2 regions of the Streptomyces sp. NPDC028298 genome follow, and region 2 is predicted to be linked to the other one. Evidence: riboswitches for the same ligand, from Rfam matches in the RefSeq annotation. Region 2 holds a riboswitch; the other holds the start of a gene.
What was found. A riboswitch is a leader RNA that binds a small molecule or an ion and turns the genes downstream of it on or off. The one in region 2 is predicted to bind cyclic di-AMP.
Positions count from the first base shown of each region.

Region 1: it holds a riboswitch for cyclic di-AMP, as region 2 does, so the genes downstream of both, ACZ4TO_RS19690 (transglycosylase SLT domain-containing protein) here and ACZ4TO_RS32320 (C40 family peptidase) in region 2, are expected to answer to the same signal.

Region 1 is NZ_JBVHTL010000004.1:156,653-162,113, forward strand. It holds gene fahA (fumarylacetoacetase) at 1-244, opposite strand, end outside; gene ACZ4TO_RS19685 (HAD family hydrolase) at 1,049-1,858, shown strand; gene ACZ4TO_RS19690 (transglycosylase SLT domain-containing protein) at 1,934-2,704, opposite strand; cyclic di-AMP (ydaO/yuaA leader) riboswitch at 2,709-2,870, opposite strand; gene ACZ4TO_RS19695 (CocE/NonD family hydrolase) at 3,385-5,382, opposite strand.
Region 2 is NZ_JBVHTL010000008.1:383,083-388,543, reverse strand. It holds gene ACZ4TO_RS32340 (LamG domain-containing protein) at 59-763, shown strand; gene ACZ4TO_RS32335 (hypothetical protein) at 887-1,057, shown strand; gene ACZ4TO_RS32330 (alpha/beta fold hydrolase) at 1,148-1,894, shown strand; gene ACZ4TO_RS32325 (hypothetical protein) at 1,907-2,083, opposite strand; cyclic di-AMP (ydaO/yuaA leader) riboswitch at 2,564-2,735, shown strand; gene ACZ4TO_RS32320 (C40 family peptidase) at 2,743-4,872, shown strand; gene ACZ4TO_RS32315 (hypothetical protein) at 4,933-5,250, opposite strand; gene ACZ4TO_RS32310 (helix-turn-helix transcriptional regulator) at 5,461-5,461, shown strand, end outside.

The DNA of each region.
Region 1 (5,461 bases), on a different contig from region 2:
GCCGGACGTCGGACCAGGCGGTGCGGCCCGCGGCGAGCAGCGGGTCGAGGGTCGGCTGTGCGAGCAGCCCGGCGTAGGGGGAGCCGAGTGAGCGGGCCGCGGCACCGGCGTCGAGCACGTGGTCGCCGAGCCGTACGCCGACGCGTCGTTCGGAGTCGCCGGCCGGGTCGGTCAGGGAGAACACGCCGTACGGCAGGTTGTGCGGGCCGAAGGGATCGCCCTCGGGGACATCGAAGGGGGGCATCGGTAGGTGCCTCGCTTTCGGATTCGTACTCGCCATGTGAGCCATGCGTTCCACGCGTTTGATGTGGTCGGAGCACACGTTACGGGGGAGTGTCCCCACTACGGCAGGGCCTAAAGGGGTTGCAATGTCCGAATTGGCCTGGTGTGGAGCTGGCGGCTGCGAGCCGCGGTGGGCGGAAGCGGGTCGACAGGCGCCGCATCACCGGGCTTTGGACCGTGCTCGTCGCGCTCTCGTCGCGCCTTCCCCTCGCACCGCGCCCTCATCCCGCTCTCGTTGCACCCCTTCCCTTCGCGCCGCGCACTCCCCCCACCGCTCCTTTCGCCGCACTCCGCGCCTTCGTCCCGCTCGCGTGCGCTCGTGCCCCGTTCGCGCCTGACCCTGCCCGCTCTTGTCCGCCCGGCCCGCGCCCCCGCCCGCGACTGTCCGCTGCCCCGCGCTCCCGCCCGCTGGTCCGCGCCCCGTGGCGGCTGTCCGTGACGTCGAGCGGATGCCGCGCACGGTCCTGGAGTGCGTATCCATGGATGAGGAAGTTCGTCGTGCCTCTCCTCAACAGACCTGACACGTAACGGACTTGGTGACACGCGACTCTCATGCCGGTCCCAGTGGGCCTTGATGGAAGGGGTGTTGGGGAGTTGTGGGTGGTCCTGTGCGGGAAAGTGAGTGTGGGCGGAAGCGGAGCCTCGGTGATCCGAAGCGGTCGCAACGCGCTTACCACCGTGCGGTGAACGGCGTTGCTGACGGGATACCGGACGTCGTCCGGTTCAGGCCGGGCCGTTGAGTCGTTCGATCCGTATTCTTCGGATCATGGCCGCTCCGACTGCATATTCACTCATCGCCACTGACCTGGACGGAACGCTGCTGCGCGGCGACGACACACTCTCCGACCGGACACGCGCCGCGTTGGCGAAAGTGACCCGGGCAGGTGCCCGGCATCTCGTGGTCACGGGCCGACCGGCACCGCGCGTGCGACCACTTCTCGACGAACTCGGCGGCGAGGGACTGGCGGTGTGCGGTCAGGGGGCGCAGCTCTACGACGCGGGCACGGACCGCATGCTGTGGTCGGTGACCCTGGACAGGGAGTTGGCGGAGACGGCGCTCGGCAAGATCGAGGCGGAGGTCGGGCTGCTGTACGCGGCGGTCGACCAGGACGGCGTGGACGGGCTGACGCTCATCGAGCCGGGGTACGTCATGCCGCATCCGACGCTGCCGGCCGTGCGGGTGCCGCGTCGGGACGACCTCTGGGCGGAGCCGATCAGCAAGGTGTTGCTCCGTCACCCGTCTTTGTCGGACGACGAGTTGGCCTCGGCGGCACGGGGAGTGGTCGGTTCGCTGGCGACGGTCACCATGTCCGGGCCGGGCACCGTCGAACTCCAGCCATGCGGGGTGACCAAGGCGACGGGCCTCGCTCTGGCCGCGGCGCATCTCGGGCTCACGCCGGGTGCGACGCTCGCCTTCGGTGACATGCCCAACGACATCCCGATGTTCGACTGGGCGGCCCGGGGGGTGGCGATGGCCAACGCCCACCCGGAACTGAAGGCGGTGGCCGACGAGGTCACCTTGTCGAACGAGGACGACGGGATCGCGGTCGTCCTGGAGCGCCTCTTCGGCTTCTAGCGACACCGACGCACCCGCCGACGGGCCGGAGGGCGCCGTCGGCGGGTGCGGGTGAAGCGGGTGGTGCGGGGTGGATCAGTAGGCGCCGTTGACGTTGTCGATGGAGCCGTACTTGTCGGCCGCGTAGTTGCAGGCCGCGGTGATGTTGGCGACCGGGTCGTAGATGTTCGACGACGTGCCGGCGACGTGGTACGCCTGGAACGTGGGGTCGATCACCTGGAGCAGGCCCTTGGAGGGGATGCCCGCGGCGGCGTTGGAGTCCCAGTTGTTGATGGCGTTGGGGTTGCCGGAGGACTCGCGCATCACGTTGCGGTAGATGCCGTCGTAGCTGCCCGGGATGCCGGCCTTGGCCATGACGTCCAGGGATTCCTTGATCCAGCCGTCGAGGTTGTTGGTGTACGTCTTGGCGACGGCCTGGGTGACGGTGGTCGTCTTGGACTTGGCGACGGCGGCGGTCGCGTTCGCCGTGGTGCGGACGGTCGTCGACTTCAGCGTCTTCGTGCCCACGGTGAGCTTCATGCCCGGACGGATCATCGCGGGGTTGTCGCCGATGATCGCGCGGTTCGCCGCGTACAGCTTCTTCCAGCCACCGCTCTTGGGGTACTTCTTCGCCACCTTGGACAGGGTGTCGCCGGCGACCACCTTGTAGGTGACGAGCTGCACGTTGGGGACGACCGCGGTGTGGGCGGTCTTGGCCACCTGGGGGGCCTGCGCCGGGGTGGCGGCGCTGGCGCCGGTCGCGCTCACGAGGGGGAGGGCGAGGGCGATGCCACCCGTTCCGGCGGCGATCATGCCCCGGGTGATGACGTTGGTCTTCATACGGCGGTGCTTGGCTCGTACGGGCATGGCGAAATGTCCTCTCCGACGCCTGCGAGGTGAGCTGTCGGGTTCGGGCGGGAGATGCCCGGCCGCGCTCTGGGCGCGGCTTCACCCCAAGCCGTTCCGGATGTGTCCGGACCGGCGGCTTACCTGTGGTTCCCCCGCTCCTGCCGTGCGTGGGTCGATGGGTTGCCGGGCGGCGGCAGGATTCGGCGATCCGCCCGGGGTCGACCAGAACGTATGCGAGAGCACATGTCCGAAACAAGACGAGATTTGACCGCGAAGATCGCTTTGGCCTGGTTAAGGCGAGGGTAAAAAGTCCGATTGTGTCGGAATTGGATCCTCAACTTGCCTTTCGCAAACGGGTTGATCCATAAGGGGCGCCCGGCGGAGGGGTGTCTGGCCGGTGACCCAACTCACGAGACCAAAGAGCACCAAGGCTCCATGAGGGGCCAATTCGGACATTGTGCCTGCGTCGGCGGGCGCTCCCGGGACCCTCGAAAGGCGTCGAGCGGCCCCTGGCGCGGCGGGATTTGTGGCGCGGGACACAGTAGGGAGCGGCGGGGCGGCGGGCCGCGTCGGGTCGACGCGACAGGTCCCAGGTGGAGGCCGGCACGCCGGACCGGGGCGGGCGCCCGCAGTCAAGTGGACTCAATACCAACCGGGTTCGCCCCGTCGACGGCCAACTCCCGTCCCGGCGGGCCCGGTCAGCCGGCCGTGCGCGGGATCCGCTTCTCCCAGGTCCGGTGGAAGACGACCTCGTCGCCGTTCCTGCAGACGAGCTCGTCGGTCGTGATGAAGTCCTCGGCGTCGCAGGCGATGGCGGAGACCGTCTCGACGCGGGCGTCCCACGGCAGCTCGGGCCGGTGGAGCCGGATCGACCACACCGAACGGGCGCGGGCGGACAGCGGGTCCGACGTGCCGATCGTGTACGTCTCCCGGGCCTCCTCCGTGCATTCGAGGCCGTCGGGGAACACCCGGGTCCCGCCGCGCCCCGGGTCCACCTCCACGCTCCAGGTCCCGGCGGCCACGTCGCGCAGGACCAGGCGGGGCGGGCGGGGCTCGTCCAGGGGCGCCGAGACGGTCACGCCGAGGGGTTCGGCCTCCTCCGGTTCTCCGAAGGCGACCGAGGGGTCCGACTCCCTCGCCCGCACCGGGAGTTCGAGGACGCTGCCGACCGGCTCCAGGGTGAAGCCGGCCTCCGAGCCCGGCTGCGGCCAGATCCAGGGCCAGTAGGCGGAGGAGACGCCCAGCCGGATGCGGTGGCCCGCCGGGAACGCGTAGCCGATGGCGTTCAGGTCGAGGACCACGTGCTCCGTGTCGCCCGGCCGCCAGGGAACCGCCTGGTCGGGGCCCCGGCGCGCCGACAGGTTCAGGACGCCCCGGGTGACGAGCGTGGACGCCCCGTCCGGGGCCACGTCGCACAGCCGGGCGATCACCTGGCCCCGGGGCGACGCGGACGTCAGCCGCAGAGTGACCCGGGGGCGGCCCAGGACCCAGATCTCCTCCGTCACCTCGAACTCGAAGCAGGCCGACCGGGCGTCCTCCTCCCGCTGGTCCGGCGGCAGGTCGGCGTCGTCGCCCGAGGGGAAGAGCCGGCCCGCGTCGACCCCTGTGTGCTGCGGGGAGCGCACCGGCAGCGGGGCGCCCTGGAGCGCGTACGCGACCGGGGTCACCGAGGGTGAGGGCCAGGCGGGGTCGCCCACCCATCGGCCCGGGATCCGCTCGTACACGGTCGCCGGAGGGTGCGCGTCCATCACGTACGAGCGCAGAAGGGGGACGGAGAGCGCGTCCGTGTCCTCGTCCCGGAGCCAGTGGTCCCACCAGCGCAGCGTCTCCTGGAGGAAGCCGATCGCCGGTCCCGGCGGCAGGCCCCGGTCCGGGTACTGGCGGGACCAGGGGCCGATGATGCCTCGTACGCGATCCGGCGGCAGGTTCTCCACCAGGCGCAGCACCGTGTCGCGGTGCGGGTCGTGCCAGCCGCCGACCGCGAGGACCGCCGCGCGGACGGCTCCGTACTCCTCGCGGACGCCGCCCTCGCGCCAGTACGCGTCCCGGGTCTGGTGGGCCAGCCAGGTGTGCGCGCGGGGGCTGACCGCCTCCAGCCGTTTCTCCCACATGTCCCGCCACATCCCCTCGCCCACGTGCGCTGGGTCCGGCGGACGGGCGGCGAAGGCGAGCAGACGGGCCGACCGGGCGTGCGTGTCGACGGCGAGGACGGAACCTCCCGCGTGGTGTGTCTCGTTGTCATAGAGGTCGTCGGTCGAGCAGACCGTGACGACAGCCTTGAGCGGCTCGGGCGCGCGGGCCGCGACACGGAGGGAGCTGAAGCCGCCCCACGAGATCCCGAACATGCCGACCCGGCCGCTGCACCAGGGCCGGCCGGCCAGCCAGGAGACCACCTCCACCCCGTCGTCCGTCTCGGTCCGGGCCCCCTCGTCGCCCGGCACGCCCTCCGAATTGCCGTGCCCGCGCACGTCCACTCGGACGGAGGCGTAGCCGTGCCCGGCGTACCAGGGGTGGCGCTGCTGATCGCGCGGGGCCGTCCAGTCGGTCAGGCGGTACGGGACGTACTCCAGGAGCGCCGGTACGGGCTCCTCGGTCACCGGCCGCCAGATGCGGGCGTACAGACGGGTGCCGTCCGAGAGAGGGACGAGGACGTCCTCGTGAGTGGTCTCGTAGGGAAAGGACGTACGGATGCGCATGTGTGTCACCTCGGTGGACGGAACGCGTCGTGCGGCACGGCCGGAAGGGCGGGGACCGTCGGGTCCCGGCCGTACGCGG
Region 2 (5,461 bases):
GTCCGTGGCTCGGGGAGAACCTGGACGTTCGCGAAACGCCGTCATCGAGGAGTGCCCCGTGTCCGATGTCGTCTTCACGGCGGATTTCGCCTCGACCCGCCAGTGGGTCGCGGGCCATTCCTGGGCCTATCCCGACGGCGGTCCGGTCAACCCGGACGACGGCAAGCTCGACCATCTGGTCACGGACCCCTCCTACAGCCGGACAGGCCGGTTCCGGGCCACCAGGCGTCCGGACGGCGACTGGGACGCGGGTCTGCTGACCACCGAGGGCAGCGCGGACGGGTTCATGGTCCGCACCGGGGACGTGCTGGAGGCGCGGGTCAAACTGCCGACGGTGACGGGGGCCTGGCCGGCGATCTGGACGTGGCGGGACGGCGGTCAGGAGATCGATGTCTTCGAGTACCACCCCGACAACCCCGACCTGCTGGAACTGTCCAACCATGTGCGCAACACCCACCGCTACTACCGCAACCAGGCGATCCAGCCGGGTGCCTGGGTGGACCTCGTGGTCGAGTTCGGCGCCCTCCGGGTCGTGTGGTGGGTGAACGGGATCCGGGCCTTCGACGACCGGCGCGGAGTGGGCAGGTCCTGGCACGCCTATCTCATCGTCAACCTCTCCGTCTGCGCTGGGCGTTACCATCCGCCGCCTCCTCCCGAGGCCTCCGAGATGGACTTCGAGGTGGCCCGGCTGACGGTCCGCAGACCCCTGGTCGGCAGGCCCTTCCCCGCGACCGAGGAGTACGAGGCCGGCCTTCTCGACTGACGCCGGAGCGGGCCCCGGCAGATGCAGCCGGGCAGGTGCATCCGCCGGGGCCCTCGGCGCGGAAGTACGGCATCAGAAGCGACGTCGCGCCCGTGCGCGTCGCGCCGACGGGTGCCGAGGGCCATGCCGAATCCGCAACCGGGGGACGCCCCCGAGTCCGCCTACGTCAGTCACGTGGGCAACTGCCGCACGTGCCAGCGGGAGTCGGGACGCTGCCCGCAGGCGGCCCGCCTCTGGCGCTTCTACCAGGAGTGGCGCAACGGCTACCGCCCGCGGCCCGAGCCCAAGGAGTGAGCTTGGGGCGGGCCCGTGGCCGGTGAGAGGATCCCTCCTCACGGTCCAGTGCGAGGCGTGGACGAAGCGCCGCGAGAGTGGAGGGGTGTCATGCGAGGCTCTGTGCGGATGTCCGCGGACGATGTGTCCGGGTCCGGGGAGAGCGCCGACTCCGTGGCGCTGCGGCCCTGCCGTACCCCCCGTCCGGACGCGGCACCGGCGCGTGCGGCCGTACTGGTCCTGCACGGCGGCACCGCCGACAGCAAGGCTCCGCTGCGGCCGTGGAACCTGGCACGCGCCCGGATGCGGCCCTTCGTGCGCTCCGTGACACGGGCCCTGCCGGACGCGGACACCTTCGTCGGGGAGGTGCGCTACCGGCACCGGGGATGGAACGGCGCCGACGCCGACCCCCTCGCCGACGTCCTGCGGGCACTCGACGAACTCGCCGCTCTGGTGGGGGAGGTGCCGGTCGTGCTCGTGGGTCACTCGATGGGCGGGCGCGCGGCGCTGCGGGCCGCGGCCGCGCCGCGGGTCCGTGCCGTGGTGGCGCTGGCACCCTGGTGCCCGGAAGGCGAGCCGGTGGCCCACCTGCGGGACAAACGCGTCATCGTGCTCCACGGGGACCGGGACCGGGTCACCGACCCTGCGGAGTCGTTCGCCCTCGTCCGCCGGGCGCTGGAGGAGGGTTCCTCCGCGAGCGCCGTGCGGGTCGAGGGCGGTGACCACGCGATGCTCCGCCGTGCGCGGACCTGGCACCGCGCCACGGCTGCGACGGTCGCCGAGCTGGTGACCCGGATCCGCGACGGCCTCGACCCGCTCCCCGCCGAACGACCGGGCGGGGAGCCGGACGTTCTCTAGAGTGCGCCCACCTCAGTTGCCCGAGCCCGGTGTGTCGAGTCGGTCGTCGGGGTCGGGGGCGGGGGAGAAGGCGCGGCGCGAACCGGACGCCGGGCGCGCGGCGGAGGAGGGGAGCGGGACGCCCGACGACGGATCCCAGCTCAGGATCCACTCGAAATCGCGTTGCAGCCGACGTGCTTCGCTTCGCACGAGTGTCGGTATGTCACCGCGTTCGGAGATGAGTTGGGCATAGATCGGCGCATCGTGCACGTGGGGATCCTCGACTCGCTCGCGTGGTCTGACGTGCATCGACGGTACGGGCGGCACGTGGTCCCAGCGGTGATCCGGCCAGCTCGGCCAGAACCGGTCAAGGTGTGACCAAAGGGCGCCGCCGATGTCGAACGACCTGCCAGGGAACGCCAGTTCCGTGCACACTTTCGACACATCCGGCTCGGCTCCGCGCGTCCTCCGCGGGTCCGGACCGGGCGCCGGGTGCCGGTCCCCTCAACGGCCGTGCTCAGCCGCCTTTTCGAGTACGGCCCGTGTCCTCACGGTCGCGCTGCGGGATGGTGCGATGAAGGTCACGAAAATGTATCGGACATCTGGGACGTGGATCTTCACATCGGGTGCACACCCTCGCTAAGTTGGCGACCAGGCCGCCCGACTCCCTCCGGCGAAGTTCGCCGGGCGGTGCGGCCTCCGCCGAGTCCTGCCCGTCCTTGTGACTGCGGGAGCCGGGGACCCACCGAACCTGGGGTGAATCGGTCAACTGCCTTTCGGGGCAGGGGCCGTAGGGCATACCTTCCGGAATCGTCCGCCCGAACCCGACAGCTAACCCGGTAGGCGGACGACGGAAGGAGCACCACTCCATGGCGCCGGAACGCACCCCGCCCAGTGGCGAAGAAGTCGCCCGAAGACTCTCGTCCCTCTACGACCAGGCGGAGCTCGCCACCGGTAACTTCAACGGGACCCGCGCGCTGGCGAACTCCAGTCGCAGGCAGGGCCGGCGGGGCCCGGGGCAGGGGAGCGGGGTTTCCGACGCCGCCCAGGACGACCTGATGCGGCAGTGGTTCGACGGGGCGCGTTCCCGGTTCGGACCCTCGGCTCCGGCCTCGCTCCCGGCCGACAGGAAGCCCGAACGCGGTGGCGCCGGTGCCCGTCCGAAGGAGGGTGCGAAGGGGTCCAAGGGATCCTCCTCGGACCTTCCGACGATCTACGAGCTCGAACAACTCGTCCGGCCGGTGGCCGAGTTGACGGCGGCTCCGGTGCTGGAGCTGACCGCCGGTCCGACGTCGGAACCGGGTGGGCGGCCCGCCCTGGAGCTGACCGCCGGTCCGGTGGCCGCGCTCCCGGCCGGCGGTGCTCCGGCGGTGCCGGGATCCGAGGTGGCGGTCCGTGCGGGGCTCCGCGCCGGGGCCGCTCCGGCCGCCGCGTCGCAGCAGTCCTCGCCGTACGTCAAGAAGCAGAGCGCCCGGCGCAAGCTCGGCGTCGCCCGGGAACTGATCGCGCGGCACGCGGCACGGCAGGGCATGCCCGTCGCGCAGGCGCAGGCGCCGGCGATCGAGTACCGCCCGTCGGTCGGTCAGACCGGTTCGTTCCCGGCGGTCGGTCAATCGGGTTCGTTCCCGTCCGTGGCCCAGACCGGTTCCTTCCCGTCCGTCGGTCAGACGGGCTCCTTCCCGTCGGTCGGCCAGACCGGTTCGTTCCCGTCGGTCGGCCAGTCCGGCACCTTCCCGTCGGTCGGCCAGTCCGGCACCTTCCCGTCGGTCGGTCAGACCGGCTCCTTCCCGTCCGTCGGCCAGACCGGTTCGTTCCCCTCGGTCGGTCAGTCGGGTTCCTTCCCGACCGTCGGCCAGACAGGTTCGTTCCCGGCCGTCTCCCAGAGCGCTTCCTTCCCGGCGGTCGGTCAGTCCGGCACCTTCCCGGCGGTCGGTGAGTCGGGCTCGTTCCCGTCGGTCGCCCAGCCCACCGCGTTCCCGTCGGCTCCGCAGGCCGCCCCGTTCCCGTCCGCCGCTCAGACCGGCACGTTCCCGTCGGTCGCCCAGGCGCCCGCGTTCCAGGCGGCGCCCCAGCCGGCCGCGTACGAGGCGGCCCCGCAGGCCGCGCCCGCGCCCGGGGTCTTCGACACGGGCTCCATGCCCCGGCCGTACGAGCCCGCGCCCCCGGCCGCCCAGCCCAAGGCGGTCATCCTGCCCCCCGGGTACGAAGCGCCCGCCCCGGCCCCGGAGTACACCTCCGTGCTCCTGCCGCTGTCGTACGACAAGCCGACGCGGCCCAGCGGGTACCAGCCGGCCCCGATGCCTCCGGTGAGTGAGCCGGCGCCCCAGCCCCCGGCGTACGAGACGGCGCCGCGCGCCGCCGCCTACCAGCCGGCCCCCATGCCTCCGGTGAGCGAGCCGGCACCGCAGCCGCCCGCGTACGAGGCCACCCCGCGCCCCGCCGCCTACCCGTCGGCCCCGATGCCCCCCGCGAACCAGCCGCCGCCCCCGCCGGTCGACGACGCCTGGCGGCAGTCCTTGCGGCCGAACGGCAACCAGCAGGCGTGGCCCGCCGCTCCCGGGGCCGCCGGCACCAGCCCCGGGTTCGACATCGACAGCCTCGTCGCCGGCGCAGCCGCCGCCCCGCCGGTCGTCGGCCACGACAGCAGGGCCGCCGAGGCGGTCGCCTTCGCCCGTGCCCAGATCGGCAGCCCGTGCGTGTGGGGAGCGTCCGGACCCGGTTCGTACGACCCCTCCGGTCTCACCCAGGCGGCCTGGAAGAGCGCGGGAGTCATGCTCCCCCGGGCGACGCAGGACCAGGCGCAGGCCGGCGCGGCCGTCGACCTCGCCGCCATCCAGCCCGGCGACCTGGTCTTCTTCCACGCCAACGTGAGCCACGTGGGCCTCTATGTGGGTGACGGCCTGATGGTCCACGCGCCGAGCCCCGGAGCGCGGATCAGCGAGGAGTCGGTCGACTACGCCGGGCGGGCGGCCGTCCACAGCGTCGTACGCCCGGCCTGAGGCCGCGGCTCGGCCGTCCTGGACCCATCCGGTACCGGGTAGGTCCAGGACGTACCGACGTCAGAACTCGCTGTCGATCCCCGTGACGGCGGCGGGTCCCAGCGGGGCGTCATCGGCCGACAGGCCGCTGTCCTGGAGCGCGCCGGAGACGAGCCGTACGGCCTCGGCCTCGGCGCTTCTGCGGTCCGCCGCCTCGACCTCGAGCCGTACGGAGAACCTGTTGTCCTCGTCGACGGAGAGCAGGCTCAGCTCCTCGGTCTCGCCCAGGTCCGTGTTCTGCGGATCCTGGGGGCGAAGCCTGCGCTCCACGTCGGCACGGGAGGCGTCGGGCAGGCCGTGGACGAACGTCCCGGGAACGGTGATGACGTAGGTGGTCACAGGAACTCCTAGTGCGGCCGGCGCGAGGGCCTGAAGTGCGGTCGGTTGTGTGATCGCCCGTATACCCCGCATTGTGCCGGGCACCCGGATCTTCTTCGCGTCGGACGCCGCCCGCGTGCCGCGGCCGTGGGTCCGGCGGAGTCGGCCGGGCGGTGGCCGGGACCCGGCGCCGCCGCCCGTGCGGTGATCGCGTGGCGATACCGTCGCCCCA